2 regions of the Nocardia otitidiscaviarum genome follow, and region 1 is predicted to be linked to the other one. Evidence: riboswitches for the same ligand, from Rfam matches in the RefSeq annotation. Region 1 holds a riboswitch; the other holds the start of a gene.
What was found. A riboswitch is a leader RNA that binds a small molecule or an ion and turns the genes downstream of it on or off. The one in region 1 is predicted to bind cobalamin.
Positions count from the first base shown of each region.

Region 2: linked by a shared signal. The riboswitch ahead of FOH10_RS10560 (ABC transporter substrate-binding protein) and the one ahead of FOH10_RS14780 (methylenetetrahydrofolate reductase) in region 1 are both predicted to bind cobalamin.

Region 1 covers NZ_CP041695.1:3,335,842-3,339,045, reverse strand. Annotated here, with positions in the region: gene FOH10_RS14785 (short-chain fatty acyl-CoA regulator family protein) at 1-84, shown strand, start outside; gene FOH10_RS14780 (methylenetetrahydrofolate reductase) at 104-1,108, opposite strand; cobalamin riboswitch at 1,264-1,456, opposite strand; gene FOH10_RS14775 (M23 family metallopeptidase) at 1,590-2,501, opposite strand; gene FOH10_RS34810 (PepSY domain-containing protein) at 2,759-3,079, shown strand; gene FOH10_RS14765 (hypothetical protein) at 3,159-3,204, shown strand, end outside.
Region 2 covers NZ_CP041695.1:2,434,294-2,437,497, reverse strand. Annotated here, with positions in the region: gene FOH10_RS10570 (Lrp/AsnC family transcriptional regulator) at 1-34, shown strand, start outside; gene FOH10_RS10565 (class I SAM-dependent methyltransferase) at 43-933, opposite strand; cobalamin riboswitch at 1,176-1,365, shown strand; gene FOH10_RS10560 (ABC transporter substrate-binding protein) at 1,395-2,429, shown strand; gene FOH10_RS10555 (FecCD family ABC transporter permease) at 2,426-3,204, shown strand, end outside.

The DNA of each region.
Region 1 (3,204 bases):
GCCTTCCCGCAGTTGGGCCGCCCGATCCGGGTGGACGACAACAGCTCGCAGCACATTCCGTACGTGCCGTCCACCGCCGGGTGATCAGCGGACCGGTGGACGATCAGGCGCTCAGTGGGGCGGCGGTGACCTCGTAGCCCAGATTCGTCAGCACCTCGGTGGTGGCCTTGGCGAAGTTGAGGGTGATGAAGTGCAGGCAGGGTGCGCCCTCGTCGATGAGGCGCTGCGCCATCTCGGTGGCGATCTCGATGCCGACCCTGCGGACGGCGGCGCGGTTCTCCTCGGGGCCGTCGCCCGCGGCCCGGCGCAGCCGGTCCAGGACGGCCGCGGGCAGCGCGCGGCCACTGAGTTCCTCGGCGCGCGCGACGGTGCGCATGGAGGTGATCGGCATCAGCTCCGGAATGATCGGCTTCGCGCCCTGTATGGGATCGGCCGCCAGCACCCGATCCCGCAGGCGCAGATAGTGTTCGACGTCGAAGAACATCTGAGTGATCGAGTAATCCGCGCCCGCACGCAGTTTCGCGGCCAGGAAGGCGGTGTCGGTGTCCAGGTCGGGGGAGCGGTGGTGCCCCTGCGGGAAGGATGCGACGCCGACGTGGAAGTCACCGAGATCGCGCACGATGCGCACCAACTCCTCGGCGTACTCGACGCCGTCGGGATGGCGGTGCCACGCGCCGAGCGGGTCGCCGGGCGGATCTCCGCGCAGCACCAGGATATTGCGGATTCCGCAATCGGCGTACGAGCCGACCAGCGCGCGCAGTTCGGCGACGCTGTGGCCGACCGCGGTCAGGTGCGCCACCGGCAGCAGGGTGGTCTGCTGGGCCAACTGGCCGGTGATGCGCGCGGTGCGGTCCTTGGTGGAGCCACCGGCACCGTAGGTCATCGACACGAAAGCCGGGTGCATCCGCTCGAATTCGCGCACCGCCCGCCACAGCCGGGCCTCGCCAGCGGCGTCGCGGGGCGGATTGAACTCGACGGAGAAGGGCACCCGCGGTCCGGCGGCGTGTCGCCGCAGACTCTGCACGACCGAGGGAACGCCGGACGCGGTCGGCGATATCCGGGCCGGACGCCCCACGCCCGAGAGCCCCGATTCGGAGGGAGAATACATAGTCGCCTCGTGAAGTAGACAGCCGATGGCCGTCACCCACACCGAACGCACGCCAGCGGAGCCCCTGCAACATCATCCCGTGCCCGGGTCCCACTCGGCGTAGCGCCCGATCCACGAGGCGACGGCCGCCGGATACGGCGTACCCGGCACAACCGGCAGGTCTTCGGACTCGTGGGCACCGACCCCACCCGGGTCGACCCCGACGTCGGAATCCGGGGCTGGTCCTACCGGCCGTCGCTTCCCGGACTCGCGCCCAGTGCCCATGACGACCGTCGTTCCCACTCACCGCTGCGGGACAGTCCCGGACTCCCACCGGGTTCCCTCTTCACCTCGGTCCGTGCGAAACACGTCCCGGGCTCGACGCCATCGGGCGGATAAGGGGCTCCTCGACTCCGCCTCCGGCGAACCAGCTGCGACCGTGAATATAGCGCACTTCCGCAGGTGGAACCGCGTGGGCCGGATGGAATCGCGCGGAGGCGCGTCAGTGCGCGCCCCAGTGCTGTTCCATGAGCACGCCCTTGGCGGCCAGCCAGGAGACCGGGTCGATCTTGTTGCCGTGCTGGTCCCAGATCTCCAGGTGCAGGTGGGGGCCGGTGGACTGGCCGCGGTTGCCGACGGTGGCGATCACGTCGCCCGCGTTCACCCGCTGGCCCTCGGCAACGTAGATGTCGTTGACGTGGCCGTAGACGGCGGTGGTGCCGTCGTCCTGGAGCACGCGCACCCAGAGTCCGAAGCCGTCGGCCGGTCCGGCCTCCACGACGGTGCCGCCCAGCGCCGAGTGGATCGGTGTCCCCAGTGCGTCGGCGATATCGACGCCGTAGTGGAACGCGCCCCAGCGGCTGCCGAATCCGGAGCTGATCTGGCCGCCCACCGGCAGGACGGCGGGAGCGGCGATGAACGGCGCGGGTGCGGGCGCGGCGGGGGCGAACTGCTGCTGGAGCTGTTTGATGGTCTGCTCGGCCTGCGCCAGCGGTGCGGCGATCTCGGCCGGGAGCCCGGCCAGGCCGAAGGGCGCGGCCGGCGGCGCCGGAGCGGGTTGCGCGGGCGGGGCGATCTCTCTCGGGGTGGGCGGCATCTGGTTCGTCACCGCGGCGACGGTGGCGTCCACCGCGGCCTGTAGCAGCTCGGGTGCGGACTGGATGTCCAGCGGCACCGGATCTGCGACCGGATCGGCCTCGTCGACGGGCGTCGGAGGAGCGGCGACCGCGGCGGCCGGAGCCAGCTGGGCGACCGTGGTGAGCAGCGCTCCCGCCGCCACCGCCACACCCGCGACGGCCCTGACATATCCGCCCGAACCGGGGTCGGCGCGATGACTGGTGGATGTTCCGCCCTCGACCGCACCGAGCAGGTCCTGGACGGAAAGGGAACCGGAGGTCTCTCGATGCAGCGACACAGCACGTCCTCGGTAGATCAGCGACAGCGCCCGAACTCCGGAGTCACCGACGCTGGCGGTCCGGTGTGGGAACGTGTCGAAAACTGTACCCACGCGTGACCGTTCTGTCGCCGTTTCTCGATGTTTCCCTCCACGATGCTTCCGCCGAACCTCCGCGCATGAACCGCCGCGACGGTGGTAGTTCCGTCCGCGAGGGCGCGAGAGATCGATCCCGCCGCGCCTGCGAAATCCCGGATAACGAGCAAAGGAGCATCATCATGACGGTCACGATTCCTCGCGCCGCCGACGGCCTGCGCCGATTCTCGTTCGGCGTGGTGCTCGCCGCCGCCGCGCTCGGCGCGGCAGCCGCACCCGCCGCCGCGGTGCCCGCGGTGCAGCCCGCGGTCAGCGATCAGGAGGCGCTGCGGGCCGCCCAGGACGCGCTGATGGGCGCGACCGTGCAGTCCATCGAACTGGAGATGGCCGACGGAACGCCGACGTGGGAGGTCGACGTGGCGACCCGCACCGGCGCCGAATACGAGGTGCAGATCGACGCGACCACCGGCATGGTGGTGTCGGTGGAGGAGAGCACCGACTGACCCGTGCCGCCCGCGCGCCGGGACACGCGCACCTTGCGGTGACAGGCATTTCGCGCGCATCGGTGAGACCGTGCCCGGCATGACGTGCTATCCGACCGAGACGCAGACGATTTCGCTCACGATGG
Region 2 (3,204 bases), 900 kb from region 1:
GGCGGCCGACATCTGGTCCGAACCCGGTGCCTGAATCGACGGTCAGCGCGGACGCCGGGCGACGACGGCGAAGTTCAATGGAACGCGCGGCGCGCCCGCGGGCAGCGTCCAGCCTTCCGGGCAGGCGACGAGTTCCGGGAAGGCGTGCCAGTCCATGTACGGCAGTTCGCGCAGCGACTCCGTCACGAGCCCGGCGTCCAGCAGGACCGTGACGATCTCCTGGAGGTCGTGCCGCCACTCGTGGTTGGTCGCGTGCGCGATCTGCCCCGCCGAACCCGGTGTGTAGCTGCCCGAATCGGTGTAGGTCTGTACGCCGCCGCCGGACAGATAGTCCTCGCTGATCTCCCAGGGTTCGAAGCCGAGCGCCCCGAGCAGCGGATGGTCGTCGCGGATGAGGAACACCCCGCCCGGTTCCAGCAGATCGTGGACGGATTGCGCCCACGCGTCGAGCTCCGGCAGCCACACGATGGTTCCGGCGCTGGTCACGATGGTGCTGAAGCGCCGGTCGAGCAGTGCGGAGGCGAATCGCGCGTCGCCCTCCACCCAGGTGATCTCGCGCCCGTCCGCCGCCGCGATGCGGGCGGCGTGGCGCAGCGAGTTCGGCGACAGATCCAGACCGTGGACGTCGACCGCCCCGAGCCGCGCCCAGGAGACGGTATCGGTGCCGATATGGCATTGCAGGTGCAGCAGCGACCGATCCCGGATGCCGGTGTCCGGGAGGTGCGGGGCCAGGACGGACAGATCGTTGCGCACCACCGTCGAGATGCGGGTCGGTTCGTTCAGGAATCCGTCCACGTCGTACATGCCCGAGCGCGCGTGCACGTCGGCGCGGTCGTCCCAGTTCGCCCGATTGTCGGCTATCGCGGTGTCATCGGCGATGGCGGTGTCGTCGGCTATGGCGGTGTCGTCGGCTGTCGGGGCGGCATCATGCATGCCGTCCGGTCTACTACCGCGGGTGGCCGTCGCACCACTGAATTTCGGCGACCTGGGCGCGCACCTCGTCGACGTGTTCGCCGCAGCCGGCCCACGTCGTCTTGCCACACGTCTCGCACGGCACCGGGTAGCACATGGATTCATCTCCTCACGTCGGCCGAGTCGAGCATACCGGCGGCATACCGGCGGTTCGCCGGCCGCACCTCCGGCTACGAGCGCGGATGCCCGGTTCGCGAACTCTGCTACATTCGCCGGGCCGTGGTGTTCGGGAAACCGGTGTGGAACCGGTGCGGCCCTCGCCACTGTGATCGGGAGCGACGAATCGTTCCGGGCGACAAGGTCGTCCGGAGCCACTGGGGCCCTGCCCTGGGAAGGTGGATTCGCCGCGCGACACCCGTCAGCCAGGAGACCGGCCACGGCGCTGTAGTGCCCGTTCCACGAGGACCTGGAAGGCGGTCGTCTTGACCACGTTTGTTTCCGCGCGCCTGCGGATCGGCGCGTTGCTCGCCGGTGCCGTCGCGCTCGCCGGGTGTGCGCCCGCGGCCGACACCGCTGTCGGCGACGCCGCCGTCACGCGCGTCAACTGCGGTATCGATATCGGCGTCGATGCGCCGCCGCAGCGCATCTATGCCGCCTATCAGCCGTCCATCGAGATCGCGCACGCCCTCGGGGTCACCGACCGCCTGGTCGGGACGGCCTTCCTGGACGCGGCGGTGCTGCCCGAATACCGGGACGCGCAGGCGAGCGTCCCGTACGTCGAGAAGCTGCCGAGCCGGGACGAATTGCTGTCCCAGCAGCCCGATTTCGTGCTCTCCGGCTACAACGGGGTGTTCGCGAAATCCGCTCAGGCCAGCGTCGGCACCCGCGCCAGCCTGCACGAACTCGGGGTGCGCACCTGGGTGCTGAGTCCGCTGTGCCCGAGCGCCGACGGACTGGCGGACGAGGCCATCGACCCGGCGACGGTGCGATTCGACAACGTGTACGCGGATCTGCGCGATCTCGGCGCACTATGGGGTGTGCCCGAACGCGCCGAGCAGGTGGCGACCGATCTGCGCGACCGGATCGAGGCGGTGCGCGCGACGGTCGCGGGAGCCGAACGCCCCCGGGTCGCGGTGGTGACGCCCAAGGACGACGGTTCCTACACCGTCGCGGGCGGCATCGACTTCGTCACCCGGATCATCGAGGCCGCGGGCGGGGTGAACGCCTTCGCCGACCTGACCGCCCGCCGCAATGTGCCGATCGGCGCGGAGGAGATCATCGCCCGCGATCCCGACATCATTCTGACCAGCCTGTGCTGCGAGGCCGGCTACACCCGCGCCGACGGGCAGTCGCAGGCCGACACCATCACCGGCAATCCGGCCTTCGCCAATCTGACCGCGGTGCGCGCGGGTGCGGTGCACCCCTTCCTGTTCGCCGATCGGGCGGCTGGGGTGCGAATCGCCCACGCGACCGAACTGGTCGCCGAGTTGATCCACCCCGATCTGTTCGGGCGGTGAGTCGCGGTCTGCGCGGCGTCGGCATGCCGGTGGCCCTCGTCGCGCTCGCCCTGGTCTGCCTCGCCTCGCTGCGGGTCGGGACGCATCCGATCACCGTCGATCAGGTGGCGGCGGCGTTCACCGACTTCCGGGGCACCGACGCGGATCGGGTGGTGCGCTACATCCGGCTGCCCCGCACGGTGGCCGGACTGCTGGCGGGTATCGCGCTCGCCCTGGCCGGGGCCGTCATGCAGGGGCTGACCCGCAATCCGCTCGCCGGACCCGGACTGCTGGGCATCAATTCGGGTGCGTCGCTGGCCATCGTGATCGCCATGGGCGTGCTCGGCCTGAGCGCGCCGGGCGGAGTCGTGTGGTTCGCCTTCCTCGGTGCGGCCGTCGCGGCGGTATTCGTCTACACGCTGGGGTCGCTCGGCTTCGGCGGCGCCACCCCGGTGAAGCTGGCCCTGGCCGGTGCCGCGTGCGCCGCGCTGTGCGGTTCCATCACCACCGCCGTCACGCTGCTGGACCGCACCACCTTCGACAACTTCCGGTTCTGGGTGGTGGGTTCGCTGACCCGCGCGGATATCGAATCCGTCTGGGCCATAACGCCGTTCATCGCCGTCGGGACCGTGCTGGCGGTGGCGGTGGCGCGCTCGCTCAACGCGCTCGCCATGGGCGAGGACATGGCGCGCACACTCGGCACGCGGCTGGTCACGGTGCGCGCGGTCGGCGCGGCGGCCGTGGTGCTGCTGGCGGGCGCCGCGGTGGCCATCGCCGGACCCGTCGCGTTCATCGG